Regions from separate parts of the Colwellia meonggei genome, predicted to be linked through region 1. Evidence: predicted binding sites of a transcription regulator. Region 1 holds the regulator's gene; each other region holds the start of a gene.

Region 1 (5,473 bases):
GATTAGCTAAACCAACAATTAAAAATAAGCCAATGGCTGCGAATACTGCTGGCATTGAAGTGATATCGCCAAGTGTTAGCAGAGTTGCTGGGCTATCAACCACGATACCAGCATTTTTTAAAGCGATAAAAGCTAAGAATAATCCAATACCTGCTGCAATTCCGAAGCGAAGCGAATGTGGAATACTGTTGATTATCCATTCACGAATATTAAACAAGCTTAAAATAATAAAGACGATACCAGAAACAAATACACCGCCTAAAGCAACTTGCCAGGTGTAACCCATATCTAGTACTACGGTATAAGTAAAAAATGCGTTTAATCCCATACCTGGGGCAAGTGCAATTGGATAGTTTGCGAGAAATCCCATAACAAAACAGCCTATAGCTGCAGCGATACAAGTTGCAACAAATACCGCTCCATGGTCCATACCGGCATCAGCTAACATCGCAGGGTTAACGAAAATAATGTATGCCATGGTTAAGAAAGTCGTGAAACCAGCAATAATTTCCTGTTTTATTGAGGTGTTGTGCTGTTGCAATTGAAATAGTTTTTCGAGCATCAGAAAGCCTTGTTTAAAGAGAGCTAAAGTTAAGTTTGAATAAAGTACGTTATTTAATTTCGACAATATTTAATAAGTCAGCTGGAGCAACAACGGGTGATGTTGGGGCTACTGTAGTATTGGTAAAGCCTTCTTGATCAAAGGCAGTATCGCCACCATCAATAATGCCGGAGTCACTGTTAATGGTTTTAAAGTCAAATAGTTCGTTATCACATAAATGTGATGGCACTACATTTTGCATGGCAGTAAACATTGACTCGATACGACCAGGGTGATTTTTATCCCAGTCTTGTAGCATGGCTTTGATATTTTGACGTTGTAAATTTGGCTGTGAACCACATAAATTACATGGAATGATTGGGAACTGTTTTAATTGCGCGTATTGGACGAGCTCTTGCTCTTTACAAAAAGCTAGTGGGCGAATAACAACATGTTCGCCATTATCAGAAACTAATTTTGCAGGCATTGATTTAAGCTTGCCACCATAGAACATGTTAAGCATTAGCGTTTCTACCATGTCATCTCTATGATGTCCTAAGGCAATTTTTGTGGCACCAAGCGCTTTTGCCGCTTTATAGAGTAGGGCACGGCGTAAGCGTGAACATAAACTGCAAGTTGTTTTACCTTCTGGTATTTTCTCTTTTACAATCGCATAGGTATCTTCTTCAACAATTTGATAAGCAACACCTAGTTTTTCAAGATAATTAGGAAGAATATGTTCAGGAAATCCTGGTTGTTTTTGATCTAGGTTAACGGCTACTAAATCAAAGTTAATTGGTGCAGATGCTTTTAAGAGCATTAAAATTTCAAGTAGCGCATAGCTGTCTTTACCACCCGATAAACACACCATTATTTTATCGCCATCTTCAATCATATTGTATTGCGCAATAGCTTGTCCAACATGACGTCGTAAACGTTTTTCAAGTTTTTGTAATTGTGTATTTTGACTTGGTGTCAAGGGAGATTTTAATTCTGCGCTCATAATTCATTCCTAATAAATTGCGGCGCGTAGTATAGCCGATGCGGCTAAATGAAAAAAGTTGAACAAGGCATTTTATCTGCCATGTTCAACCTCAATTTATAAAAAATTGTACTAGATCAGGTTATTCAACATCTAATGGCGAAATATAGCCGTCAGGCTTTAATGCCAACACATCACAATTTAGCCTATCAATAACATGCTCAGCCGTATTGCCAATTAATGCTGCTGATAATCCGGTTCGACCAATGGTACCCAAAATTACTAGCTCGGCATCTAATTCATCGGCAACACTTTGGATAACATCTTCAGGTAGGCCTTCCTTAATATGGGTGTTTTCTGTTGAAATATTAAAGGCGTTTGCATGTTCCTGCATCGCATTTTCATGATGTTTAAACATAGAGTGGTTGTAGTCGCTGGCATTAAATTCCGGAATTTCAATTGCAATATTTACTGGCGTGCCTGGGAAAGAGTTCACTAAATGTAGATTTGCTTTCATTACCTGAGTTAATTGCTTTGCTTCGGCAGTAATTTTGTCGTTAAGTGAGCTATGTTCAGCTTCGTCACTACCAATATTTAGTGCTGCAACAATATTGCCATTATCAGGCCATAAATGTTCTTTTACTAATAGTACAGGGCACGGGCATTTACGCAAAATATGCCAATCAGTTGGGGTGAAAATAACTGACTTAAGCTTGTCGTGTTGGTGTGTGCCTTTAATAACAATGTCATAACCATTTTTGAGAACTTGTTCAATAATTTGCTCAAATGGACGGTTATGCCAAATAACGTTACAGTCAACATTTAATCCACTAAGATCAAGTTCTGACAATAGTGACTTGAGCCATTGAGTTCTATCGTTGATCACAGACTGACGCATGGCTTCACGCTCATCACTTGAAAGCATGGTGGTCATTTCATAAGAAAAATCGTATATGGTCAAAAATGCTGTAATGCTAGCGCCCGTTTTTTGAGCTAATTCAATGGCACGTTTTAAAGCTTTTTGATCTTCTGTTGTTGGGTCAACAATAGCGAGTATTTTTTGATACTTTTCCATACCTAATTCCTTTATTAATTGTCTATTGTATTTATACCGTTTAGCATAAAACTTGCGTGTAAAACGCTATAAACAAACGGTTAAACGATAACTTAACATCAATAGTTTTGTTTCGAGTTACTATAACAATAGAACAGTTTGAAACAATAATAGTTGTTTTAAATCAAATTATTATCGTATCAAATATAAACAACATTTCACGCTAAGCATAGCGTGAAATGTTAAAATAAGGAAATTTAAAGTATCTTAAGTTGGGCGGGGGTTATAGTGCAGCGCACTCGTTTAACTTATCGATATCAAGAATGGTAATTAACTTACCGTCAACCTGAATTAAGCCATTTTTATGAAAACGGTTAAGCAAACGGCTTATTGTTTCAACGGTTAAACCGATATAGTTACCAATATCACTACGAGTCATTGATAAACGAAACTCTGAAGCCGATAAACCTCGAGCATGATAACGACTACTTAACGTACTAATAAATGTTGCTAAGCGTTGCTCTGCATTCTTGCGATTAAGTAGCGTTAACATTTCTTGATCGCCGCGAATTTCTGTACTCATCATGCGTAAAATTTGTTTTTTTAATTTCGGCATGCTGTTAGATAAGCTATCAAGTGTGTTGTATGGAATTTCACAAACCATAGACGTTTCAAGTGCTTTAGCAAAGCTTGGATGCTCGGCGTTAGCAATTGCGTCAAAACCTAACAGGTCACCGGCTAAATGAAAGCCAGTAATTTGCTCTTCGCCTTGCTCGTTTACCGTGTATGTCTTAAAAGTACCAGAACGAATAGCATACAGGGCATGCATAGGTTGACCATCATTAAAAATTTGCTCGCCTTTATGAATAGGGCGCTTACGATCGATAATATTATCTAACGTATCAAGCTCTTTATCATTTAAGGTAAACGGCAGGCATAGTTCGCTAATACTACAGTTTTGACAGTGAATATGTTGCTGACCAGTACACGATTTATTGCTCATAGTAACCTATAGTTCTTTTTGCATTTTAATGATGTGGATCATATTAGATGCGTTATAGATATGCAATAAGTATAGTATAAATACCGTATAAAATCAGTAAAACGGCAGCGATCTTTCTAAACAGTGAATTTGCCAATAAAGACTTCACGCTAATGGTGCCAAACGACACTGAAAGCAGTGCCGGTAAAGTACCCAACCCAAAGAAAAACATAATTAGAGCGCCGTTCATGGTGTTTGCACTGGCTAGTGCCCAAGTTAACGTGGAATATACTAAGCCACATGGTAGCCATCCCCATAATGCCCCCAAAGCGAAAGCACTGCGCGTATTTTTAATAGGAATAAATTTTTGTGTATTTGGAGATATAATTTTCCAGAGCTTTTTACCTAGGTATTCAACACGGCTTAACCACATTAACCATTGCCCCAAATACAAACCAAGTAGGATTAAAAAAATACCTGCAACACTCTTTAATGTCACAACTGGAAAACCTATGCTTTTAGCAGCCATAGAACTAGTAAAAGCAACAAGGGCTCCAATGAAGCTATAGGACGCTATTCGACCAAAATTATAGGCAATAACAATATGGTATTTACTGCTTGTTGCATTTGGAGAGATTGCGGTTGTTAACATAGTACTAATTCCGCCGCACATCACAATGCAGTGACCTGAGCCAAGTAGCCCAATGAGGAATGCTGAAAAGTAGTCTAGGCTCATCGTGACAATTATTCTTGCTTATCAATTAAGTTTCTTGGCGTTGTCTCTACAGGCTTAGTTTCTGTTTGAGGGGAAGGTGAGATGTTATTACTATTGTCACCAATATCTTTATCACCATTTGATTTTTTATCGTTAGCATCATCAAATAGAATACTCATGCCTTGCTTTTCAAGATCATCAAACTGTTCTGTTTTTACTGCCCAAAAAAAGATATAAATACCAATTGCTGTTAACAAAATTGCAATGGGAATTAAAATGTAGATAACACTCATTTCTTTAACAGCCTTAAAGAATTACTTACAACTAAAATAGAGCTAGCTGACATGCCAATTACCGCCATATAAGGGGCGATATACCCCATAACGGCTAGTGGCAATACAATGGCATTATAGCCAAATGCCCAAAGATAATTTTGTTTAACTATAGTTGAGGTGCGCTCCGATACCTGACGTAAGGTTTGTACGCATTTTAATTTATTATTTAGCAGTATGACATCAGCACCATTTTTTGCGATATCGGTACCACTTCCCATAGCTATAGATAAATGAGCGGCGCCTAATACTGGCGTGTCGTTTACTCCATCACCAATCATAGCGACATTATAGGAGATTTGTTGATGTTTAATTGCATTGACTTTATCTTGAGCAGATAAATTTGCTTGTACACTATTTAACTGTAATTTTGATTGCAGCGTATTACACCCGGGGGCGTGATCGCCAGAGAGCATCATAGTGGTAATACTTTCTGAGTGTAAAAAGTCAACTAAGTTCTTAGCGTCGTCACGTAATTCATCATGTAAGTAAAACTCGGCAATTAGCGTGTCGTTTTCCATTAAAACACATTGTGCGTTATGCGCTTGTTGATGATTATCTTTTAATAGCCAAGAATTCTTACCGATACGGTAGTGCTTGTTATTTACCTCACCTGAAATACCAGCACCAGGTGCAACAACCACTTGTTTAGCAATTAAGGCAAAGTCTCTAAATTGGCTAAATGCCTTTGCTAATGGGTGGGCAGAATGAGCTTCTAAGGCGGCGGCAATGGCTAACACTTCTGCTTGCCCATTTTGGTTTTCATCCACAGCATAATTGCCATAGGTGATAATATTGGCAATGGTAAATTCGCCGGTTGTCAGTGTGCCGGTTTTATCAAATGCCATAGCATCAATTTCTGGCATA
Region 2 (5,473 bases), on a different contig from region 1:
GTTGATAACACATTAACTTTAACATGCGGGGCACTTAAACGACGATCAGTTAATCGTGACCATAAAATAGGGTGCATTTCTGCCATGTTAGAACCCCAAAGCACAAATGCATCTGCGTGTTCTAAATCATCATAACACCCCATAGGCTCGTCGATACCAAAGGTACGCATAAAACCACCAACAGCAGATGCCATACAGTGACGAGCATTCGGGTCAATATTGTTACTTAAAAAGCCGGCTTTCATCAATTTAGACGCAGCGTAACCTTCCCAAACTGTCCATTGACCAGAGCCAAACATACCTACCGACGTTGGGCCTTTTTTCTTAATTGCAGCTTTAAATTTATCAGCCATTACGTCGAATGCTTTGTCCCAACTTACCGGTGCAAACTCGCCTTCTTTATCGAATTTACCATCAGTCATTCGTAATAATGGTTGAGTTAAGCGATCCTTACCGTACATAATTTTTGATAAGAAATAACCTTTAATACAGTTTAAGCCTTTGTTCACTTCTGCTTCAGGGTCACCTTGTGTTGCTACAACTTTACCATGCTGTGTGCCGACTAATACGCTACAACCAGTACCACAAAAACGACAAGGAGCCTTATCCCATTTAATGGTGCTTTCTGATGATTTAGTGATCAAATTCGAAGCTGCGCTTGGAACCGCCACCCCTGCTGCAACAGCGGTAGCCGCAACCGCGTTTGCTTTAATAAAGTCACGTCTTGTTAAAGTCATAGTTTTTTCCCCTGATGCTGAGGTAAGCCAGCGTCATTGTGATGAAATATTAATGATGATGAAATAACACCGCTAACATTGCCCATATCGGTAATTGTTTCAATAATACGTTTTGCTTGATTTTCTTCGCCTTCGAGTCCTTCGACCGTAACCACCAAACTGCCATTTTCTCCTTTGGCATGTACTTCTGCGCCGGGAAACTCAGCCAAGTTTTCCGCCACTTTTTCTGCATTTTTTGGGTGAGCCATAAACATAACTCCAGCTATATTTACGGGGCTTTCTTCTAAAAGGTTGATCACATTTATTGCCCTCTTATTACGTTCGCTTACTCGTTTAACTCAACGAAATTCAAACTAACTTATTTGATTGGCTTAGCACCAAATATTTTTAAAATGAAAACGGCTACAATCGCGGTAGCGATGAAGCCAAACAAAAAAATAAATGGCATTGAGGAGTACCCCAATACATTCCATATTAATTGCTCTAATTCACTCATGTTCTGCTCCTAACAAGGATGTTGATAACTTAATTGCTGATTCAGGACAAACTGACACACAGGCCCCACAGCTACTACAATCACTTAATACAATATTGGGTTGAGGTACTGACCCCTGAAGGTATTTAAAAACAATCGCTTCGGGCTCACAGCTATCTTGGCAAATTTGACAATGAACTTGCTTAGTTGCCAAACAATCAGAGCTAATTTCAATATTAAGTTGCCAAGGTTTACTATCAAAAGTGTTAAATAACGGCTCATCACAGGCAATAACGCATTGTTGGCAAAATGTGCACTCCCCTTTATCGAAATTTATTTCTGGAAAGCCACCGTCACCTTTGACAATAATATTTTCTTCACACGCGCTTAAACACTCGCCACATTGGGTACAACCTCGTGTAAACAAAGTTTCATCAGCTGTCCAAGGCAATCTAACCGCCGCCGGCGTAGAAACTTTTTTTGCTCGCAAGAAGTTACGACGTGTTAAATCAACCATAAAAACCCAATACAACAAATAGATGCAACAACATTATTCCTCATAAAACTGTCATTACCGAAATATCATGCGCCGACAATACAACAACAGCTAAGTAAAGAGTTTGATATAAATCAAACAATTCGAGCACTACACTAATAAAACCTTATAAATTTTAAGGTTAACATTCAAAATACAAAAATCAATTAAATTAAAGCATAGACTATCCGTTGTTTTTTAATAACTTTTGTTTAATTTTTTTATCATAAATTGTCGTTTATATTTATTTAGCCTAAAACGAAAAAAAGACCAACTAAGTGGTCTTTTTTTAAGATCTTACCCTATTTTTTATTTAGAAACTTCAATCCTCTCAACAAGGTGAATAGGGTCATTGGAGTTTTTGTCCATACGAAAATCAAGTTGAACAACTAAGCCTTCTTTGGTGGCATGCGTTTTTGAACCATATTTCCATTTTGACAGAGCCGTTATAGCCACATCATCAAAAACCTTTTCAGGTTGTGCGGCAACAACACGAATGTTTCTAGTTGCACCTTCACCATCAACATCAAATTTAAGTAACACCGCACCTTCAACGCCGTCTCGCGCTGCTTGAATTGGGTATTTAGGCTCAATGCGAACAATTGGATAAACATCATTAACGGCTTGTTTTTGCCCTACTTGGTCGCCAGTTTGCCCTTGCAACCCAACATGACCGGCATAACTTATACTGGTCATCAAGGCAGTCAATATAGCGCCATAAATTGTTAATGCAGGCTTCCCCATTACCTTAAAGTTTCTAATTTGCGTTATTCTTTCTAACATCACGGTTTTATCTCCATATTCATTAAACGATAAGTGAGCAAAAGCGAATCTTTGCTTTTGTTGTGCGGTAATTAGCAATGCTCGACTATAGTTAATCCTGCTATCTAACGGCTTGCGCGCCAGCGTAGTTTGATCACAGGACAATTCTTGGTCACGGCGAAATCTGATATAGGCTAGCCATGCCAACGGGTGGAACCAAAACAAGGCAATTAAAAGAAATGCCAGAAGATTCCAATAAATGTCATTGCGATCAAAATGACAGATTTCGTGAGCAACAATAAGTTGCTGTTGTTCTTGATTATATATTTCTAGAAAACGACTCGGCAGTACTAATTTAGGTGTCAATAAACCTATGATCATCGGGCTTTCAATGCTATCGCTGACGAAAAGCGTTAAACGGCGTTTAGCAATTGTTGACTGTAAATTTTGCTCTATACGAGTAGAGATATTATGTGCTGCGGGTAATAAGGCGCGCTTAAATTGCCAATGCTCAATGATTGCAATAATCAGCAAAAAGCATGAAACAAAAGCACTAATAATAGCGAGCCAATCGAAGTCATTAATTTGCGATAATGCTTGTTTAGAGGTAACTAATACACGCTCGATATTATTATTTGCGACGAATTGATGCTCCGAGTTAAACAACAAAGGTGCTAAGTGATAACCTATCAATGCCAATGGCACGATAAACCAAGTAAAATAAGTGCTGTTGGCACCGAAAAACTTTAACAATAACGGCCGCAATAAGAGAACTAAACTCAACACCAATGTAAGAGGTATTATTGTATTAATTAAAACATTAAGTAATGATTCAATCATGCTCACTTTCCCATTGATCAATAAGTGACTTTAGCGCCTCTACATCATCTCGCTCTAACTTCTTATTTTTTGCAAACCCTGCAACCAGTGGCGACAATTGACCACTAAACAATCGTTCAACTAAGCTTTTGCTTGCTGCTTGCGTGTAGTGTTCTCGCTCAAATAAAGGGGAATATAAATAACGACGCTGCTCTTTAATAAAACCAACCGCTTGTTTTTTTACCAGCCGATTTAGCAAGGTTTTTACGGTTTTCTCATGCCAAGTTTTTTTCTTATTAAGTCGCTCAACTATATCGCTCGCCGCGGCAGGGTACTGTTGCCACAACACCTCTAGTACTTCAAATTCAGCTTTACTGATATCAGCCATTTGCTGTTCCATTGACCTAGCTCCACACATTAATCAGGTATAATTTATTTTGATTACAGCTGTAATCAACTACATAAGGATTACAAGCGTAATCAGTAAAGTCAAGTTTTTTGCGGTTAATTTCTCAGATAGAGAAAATAAATCAAAAATAATACCGATTTCTCGGCATATAGTTACTGCCCTTCTCCTTGGTTTTAGCTATAATGTTGCGCTTTAAAATTTACGCTAAATTTATTTCATCCACTTAATAACAGGTAATTTGCATGTCTGTACAACAGCAGGAAGTCGATTTACGTCGCACCTTCGCAATTATTAGTCACCCTGATGCGGGTAAAACGACGATCACTGAAAAGGTATTGCTTTTCGGTCAAGCTTTACAAAAAGCAGGTACGGTAAAAGGCAAAAAATCAGGCCAACATGCAAAATCTGACTGGATGGAAATGGAAAAAGACCGTGGTATTTCAATCACCACCTCGGTAATGCAGTTCCCGTACGCTGATTGCTTAGTCAACTTACTTGATACTCCAGGTCACGAAGACTTCTCAGAAGATACTTACCGTACACTGACTGCCGTTGATTCATGTTTGATGGTAATTGACGTAGCAAAAGGTGTTGAAGCACGTACCATAAAATTAATGGAAGTTACTCGTTTACGCGATACGCCAATTATTACTTTCATGAATAAAATGGACCGTGACGTTCGTGATCCAATGGAAGTTATGGACGAGGTTGAGGAAGTACTAAAAATTAAATGTGCACCGATTACTTGGCCAATAGGCATGGGTAAGGAGTTCAAAGGTGTTTATAACATTTTAACGGACGAAGTGTATTTATATCAATCAGGTCAAGGTCACACCATTCAAGAAAAGCGTATAATTAAAGGCCTAGACAATCCAGAATTAGATGCCGAAATTGGTAACTATGCTGAAGACTTGCGCGAAGAATTAGAACTTGTTGTCGGTGCTTCACATGAGTTTAATCATGAAGAATTTTTAAATGGTGAATTAACGCCGGTATTTTTTGGTACTGCATTGGGCAACTTTGGTGTTGACCATATGCTTGACGGCTTAACAAAGTGGGCGCCGAAGCCCTTACCTCGTTTAACTGATACTCGCACAGTAAACGCTGAAGAAGAAAAGTTCTCTGGCTTTGTATTTAAAATACAGGCCAATATGGATCCGAAGCACCGTGACCGTATCGCCTTTATGCGTATTTGTTCAGGCAAATATGAGAAAGGTATGAAAATGAAGCAAGTGCGTATCGGTAAAGACGTTAAAATCGCTGACGCAGTCACTTTTATGGCCGGTGACCGTTCCAATGTTGAACAAGCTTATGCTGGTGATATTATCGGCTTACATAACCACGGTAGTATTCAAATAGGTGATACTTTTACCGCTGGTGAAAATATGAAGTTCAGTGGTATACCTAATTTCGCACCTGAAATGTTCCGTCGTATTCGCCTTCGAGATCCACTTAAAGCTAAACAGCTTCAAAAAGGTCTTATTCAGCTTTCTGAAGAAGGTGCTGTACAAGTATTTAGACCGTTTAACTCTAACGATATGATCGTAGGAGCAGTTGGTGTACTGCAATTTGAAGTTGTAGTTCAGCGCTTAAAAACTGAATACAATGTTGATGCTATATACGAGCCAATTAGTGTTGCTACGGCGCGCTGGTGTACTTGTGATGATGAAAGGACATTAGAGCAATTCCAAAAGAAAGCTTACGATAATTTGGCATTAGATGGTGGTGATAATTTA
Region 3 (5,473 bases), on a different contig from region 1:
CTTACCGAATCCTCAGCAAGCTAGCACCGAATTAGCAGATAATTATAAAACGTTTTTAAGCTTATGCTCGCACGAATACTTCCATGCGTGGAATGTGTGTCGTATTAAGCCGAAAGAATTCACCCCATACAATTTACAAGAAGAAGTTTATACCAAGCAACTTTGGGCGTATGAGGGTATTACCTCTTATTATGATGATTTTTCACTATATCGCGCAGGTTTAATTGGTTTTGACGATTACCTTGGCTTGTTAGCAAAAACCGCAACTCGGGTTTATCGCGGTAAAGGTGAGTTAAAACAAAGCGTAACGGAATCAAGTTTTGATGCCTGGACTAAATTTTATCAACAAGGTCCTGACGCCGTTAACAACATTGTCAGTTACTACACCAAAGGCTCATTAATTGCGCTATGGCTTGATTTAACCATTCGAGAAAAATCTGCACAACAATACAGCTTAGATACCTTAATGCGAGAGTTATGGATTCATTTTGGACGTACAAGTATTGGCACTAACGAAGAAGACTTTATTAATATTGCTAACATTCTATGTGATGAAGATATTTCTTCTCAATTCAAAAAGCTCCTTGATAGCAACCAACGTATTGAATTAACGTCACAATTAGCAAAATTTGGCGTTCAACTTCAACAACAAAAATTCAAAAAAATCAATAGTGTTGAAACCACTACCTCTGAACAATTCACACCATATCTAGGTGCTCATTTTAAAGCACAAGAAACTGGTCTGAAAATTACACAAGTGTTGGAAAACTCACCCGCTGCAAAAGCAGGTTTAGCTGTTAACGACTTACTCGTTGCCATTGATGGTTTAAAAGCCAGTGAGTCATCACTACAGGCTTTGTATGATCATAGTGCTGAAAATGCTGAATTAAGTTGTCATTACTTTCGTGATGACCAGTTGCTTACCTCAACATGTAAAGTCATAGACTCTCCACTAGCAGGCATTGCCTTTAAGGTGATTGACGATACATTAACTAAAAATTGGCAGCAGCATGGCTAACAAAGCCGGCAGCATATCCACCTAATGTAAACTAAAGCGTACGTATTTGCTGACAACATAGTGGTACAAAACTAACAATAAAATTAGGGCGGCTGATCGAGTTATGGTAAAAATTAGCTCATTCGAGAACCGCCTAAATAATAAAATATTATGATTAAATTAAAACGCTTCCATCATGTTGCTTATCGTTGTAAAGACGCAAAAGAAACGGTTGAATGGTATCAAAAACATTTAAACATGGAATTGACCGTCGCCATTGCTGAAAACGAAGTACCATCAACAAAAGCACCAGATCCCTACATGCATATATTTTTAGATGCAGGTATGGGTAACGTCTTGGCATTCTTTGAAATACCAAATTCCCCTGATATGGGACGTGACGAAAACACGCCGCAATGGGTACAACATATCGCCTTAGAAGTTGAAGATGTTGACGCTTTAGTATCAGCAAAAGCAGACTTACAAGCACAAAATGTTGAGGTTTTAGGACCCGTCAATCATGGCGTATTTAAGTCTATCTACTTCTTTGATCCTAACGGGCACCGTTTAGAATTGGCAGCAAATACTGGCACCGTTGAACAATATGAAGAACTAAAACGTGTCGCACCATTAATGGTTGAAGAATGGTCGCAAACTAAAAAAGCACCAACACATGCTGCTTGGTTACATCAACAAGACGATTAATGGCCGTTTAGCGCCGTCTTAAGTAATTTTAATAGCGTTAGCTTAGACTAGCGCTATTTAATTTACCTCCATAATCTTCACCTATATATAACTTAGCAATATTTACTGTTAACTTGTTATTTATGCGAGAAGCCCACGACTATAAACACAGGCTTATTCTTGATAGATTTCAAACGAATCAAAGAATGAAATTCACTACAAGCCCTATTAACGAAGGGTTTCGTAAAATACTTATAGCCATTAAAAGTTATCACTTATCTAATAATTTGTAAGACATTGACTATTGTTTTGCCAATGTTAAAAAATAATTTACATGTTTTAACAAAAAAATTACATTTAAAAACAGTTAGTTGTGAATAACGGCTAATTAGTGCAATAAATAAACGACAAAAGTTACTTGCCGCATTAAAAAACTTCAGTAAAGTATAGGGCAGCTGTTAAAGCAGCGAACAACAAAACGGAAAGCATTGCACGGAAAGCAATAAGCGTTTAAAACGCAATATAATTTTTAAATACGGATTGTTCACTAGTACTCAGGAAGAGTTTTGAAATATTTAGTCCAGAAGGGCATTACGGATAGCATTAGAAAGTGTCAGGATGACCGAGAAAAATAAAATATTACACGGAAGATATTATAATAAAAGTGGAAACTGTCAAATTCACAGGGACTGTAACAAAAGGTTAGGATAGCCACCTAAGAATCGGAACTACATATGTGGGTATATGCCACATTCTTCTCCAAAAGCGACGTTATTAACGTCGCTTTTTTTCTTTCTATCGCTGTTTAGCGTGTAATGTCGTAAAATAGTAATCAGTGTTCATTATTTAAAGTTATTTCTATGTCTCGTACTAAAAAATCTCGTAAACCAGGTTCAGGCTCTATCGGCGTCGTTAAAGATGATAAAAAGAAATTAGCCACACCAGCACCACGCAAGCCAAAGAAAAAGAATGGCAAAGAAGCAGGTAATCGCCAAAAAGAAGCAACTGCAAGCGTTAACAATCAACAAAGTGGGAAGGTTAAAAAAGATCCGCGCATTGGTAGCAAAACACCTATCGACTTAGGTAAGGTTGTTAAAGCTCCTATTAAAACAAAGCCAGTTAAAAAAGTAGTCGACAGCTCTCCAATTGCGGCAATTCGTGTTGTTGAAACCGGGGAATCTTTGACTGAGCAGCTAAGTCGTATTGAACAAGATTCTAGACTGCTTGAGATTCTAGAAAAGCAAGACAATGAAATAGCATTATCTCCAGAAGAAATTGACTACTATAACGAGTTAATGGAAAAGCATGAAAAAATTAGCCAAGAACTCGGTTTAGATGAAGACGAAGAAGCTGTTGTAACTAACACCAAAGCTAACTCAGAAGACGACCTTTGGGATAAGTTTGATAACAGTGATTTATCACGATTTGAGTAAGGATGATTAATGCTTACCAACCCATGGTTATACTTAACTCTGCTTGGCATAGTCATTATTGGCGTATTAGCCACAATAGCGACTAAACTATTACGGCAATTAAAACAACAAGAGTTAGCGCAAGCCAAAGCGAAAAAAGCGCAGCAGTTAGCACATCAAACACATGATAAAAAGGTTATTGCTAGTGTCGTAATTATTGTCCGTGCAATGAAAGAAGAGCAATGTGATCTTTCCGAAGGTTGCTGGCGCTTAAGTGTCTTATTGGATTCATTAAAATTAAGCCAAGACTTAGCATTACAATTCCCTGCTATCTTTAAACTCTATGAAACCATTAAGCACATGCCTATTTTAGAAGAGCGTAAAAAACTTGATAAAAAAGCACGCATGAAACTTGATTTAGAACGAATGAAAGCAGAAGCAACTTTAGCTGATGATATTAAACGTGACCTCGACTTATTACATCAATATGCCAATGAGCGTGCAACTGTATTAAATAATAAAGCCGCGTAAGTGGCTTTCTTATCTTTCCAACACCGCAATTAAAAACACACCTTACCCTCAAAGATGTAAGTTATTGTATTTACAAACAAAATCTATTTTAATTTGATATAAGTCACAATAAAAACACCAGCTTTGCGCTTGATCAATGTTTGTCCAGCTAATTTACTTATAATAGCGTCAGATTGATAAACGGGAAGACTCATGCAAGCAACTCAATTTTTCGATAGCGCACTATTAAAGAAGTACAATACAAGTGGCCCACGATATACCTCATACCCAACGGCTCTTGAATTTCATGATCAATTCAATCATGACCATTTAGTGCAAGCGATAGAAACATCGCCGAATCGTGAATTGTCTTTATATGTACATATTCCCTTCTGTCATAGTCTTTGTTATTACTGTGGTTGTAATAAAGTTATCACGCGCCACCGTGACAAAGCTGATACCTACCTTGAATTTTTAGCGGAAGAAATTGCTTCAAGAGCACCACTATTTAAAGATTACACGGTAAAGCAATTACACTGGGGCGGCGGTACACCAAGCTTCCTACGTCACGAACAAATTACTAAACTCGTTGAACTGCTAAAAGAAAAGTTTACTTTTGCAGAGCAAGTAGAAATGAGTATCGAAATCGACCCACGCGAAATTGAAATGAATTTAGCCGAACATTTGTATAGTTTAGGCTTTAATCGTTTAAGTATTGGCGTGCAAGATATAGATGAAAAAGTACAACAAACTATTAATCGTGTGCAATCCACCGAATTTATTGAAAATTTTATTGCGCATGCAAAGCAAGTTGGCTTTAAATCAATCAATATAGATTTAATTTACGGCTTACCTCATCAAAATATTGATACCTTTACCCGTACCTTAAATAAAGCACATGAGATGGACGTAGACCGCATATCACTGTTTAGTTACGCACATTTACCATCACGCTTTGCTGCACAACGAAAACTTCGCGATGAATGGCTACCTAGTGTTGATGAAAAATTTGCATTGATGAAACTTGCTATCGAGAAATTATGCGATTTTGGTTACGACTTTATCGGCATGGACCACTTTGCCAAGCCTGAAGATGAATTGTCAATTGCTCAAAAAGATGGCAGTTTGCACCGTAACTTCCAAGGTTATACCACTAAAGGTGGTTGTGACCTACTAGGGTTAGGTGTATCGTCAATCAGCGCTATTGGTAACAGCTTTAGCCAAAACACAAAAGAGCTACAAGATTACTATAAAGCGATAGACACCAAAGCACATGCACAAATTAAAGGCGTTAGCTTATCAACCGATGACATTATTCGTGGCGAAGTTATTCGCGAACTCATGTGTAACTTATATTTAGACAAAAACAAAATTAATACTAAATACGATATTAACTTTGATGATTATTTTGCTGACGATTTACCTTTGCTAGAAACCTTCATTAATGATGGGCTAGTGACAAACACTGACAACGAAATTAAAGTTGAGCAAAAGGCGCGTTTATTAATACGTAACATTTGCATGAGTTTCGACGCCTACATGAAACAGCATGTAAGCAAGCAGCGCTTTTCACGCGTTATTTAAGCTAGTTATCTAGCACGCCTAACACACACCTTTGTTCGGCACTGTAAAAGCATAATTCAGTGCCGTTTTTACTGCTTTCTTCTTTAGCAAGATCAATCCACTGATAATAAACATTACGATGCACTTTTGCCGTCAAATTGCGCCTTACCGTGACATAAATACTCCCTGAAGGCTCAATTAATATGGGATGATCAGCATCAAGTATAAACTCATCATCTAAATTGGTTGCAGCTAGCATGGCAAGCTTAGCATCGTCTTGCCACTGCCATTGTGTTAGCACAAATGG

The links. Region 1 encodes FNR, which switches genes on or off when oxygen is low (the NO sensors DNR and NnrR bind a similar motif). Its sites were predicted from a motif close to TTGATCTAGATCAA; they were not measured.
Region 2: a site for FNR is predicted at 1,833-1,846, ahead of napF (ferredoxin-type protein NapF). Genes of this name have one in related genera too.
Region 3: a site for FNR is predicted at 3,748-3,761, ahead of hemN (oxygen-independent coproporphyrinogen III oxidase). Genes of this name have one in related genera too.

The regions. Positions count from the first base shown of each region.
Region 1 is NZ_BAAJLZ010000004.1:320,447-325,919, forward strand. It holds gene AC27E9_RS12320 (NCS2 family permease) at 1-562, opposite strand, end outside; gene ttcA (tRNA 2-thiocytidine(32) synthetase TtcA) at 612-1,544, opposite strand; gene uspE (universal stress protein UspE) at 1,666-2,598, opposite strand; gene fnr (fumarate/nitrate reduction transcriptional regulator Fnr) at 2,861-3,580, opposite strand; gene AC27E9_RS12340 (sulfite exporter TauE/SafE family protein) at 3,633-4,295, opposite strand; gene ccoS (cbb3-type cytochrome oxidase assembly protein CcoS) at 4,304-4,567, opposite strand; gene AC27E9_RS12350 (heavy metal translocating P-type ATPase) at 4,564-5,473, opposite strand, start outside.
Region 2 is NZ_BAAJLZ010000002.1:116,106-121,578, forward strand. It holds gene napA (nitrate reductase catalytic subunit NapA) at 1-737, opposite strand, end outside; gene AC27E9_RS06705 (chaperone NapD) at 734-1,036, opposite strand; gene AC27E9_RS06710 (TIGR02808 family protein) at 1,096-1,233, opposite strand; gene napF (ferredoxin-type protein NapF) at 1,226-1,729, opposite strand; gene AC27E9_RS06720 (M56 family metallopeptidase) at 2,057-3,349, opposite strand; gene AC27E9_RS06725 (BlaI/MecI/CopY family transcriptional regulator) at 3,342-3,728, opposite strand; gene prfC (peptide chain release factor 3) at 3,980-5,473, shown strand, end outside.
Region 3 is NZ_BAAJLZ010000001.1:300,211-305,683, reverse strand. It holds gene AC27E9_RS01415 (M61 family metallopeptidase) at 1-1,018, shown strand, start outside; gene AC27E9_RS01410 (VOC family protein) at 1,169-1,702, shown strand; gene yihI (Der GTPase-activating protein YihI) at 2,542-3,114, shown strand; gene AC27E9_RS01400 (DUF2489 domain-containing protein) at 3,124-3,624, shown strand; gene hemN (oxygen-independent coproporphyrinogen III oxidase) at 3,817-5,187, shown strand; gene AC27E9_RS01390 (DUF1285 domain-containing protein) at 5,189-5,473, opposite strand, start outside.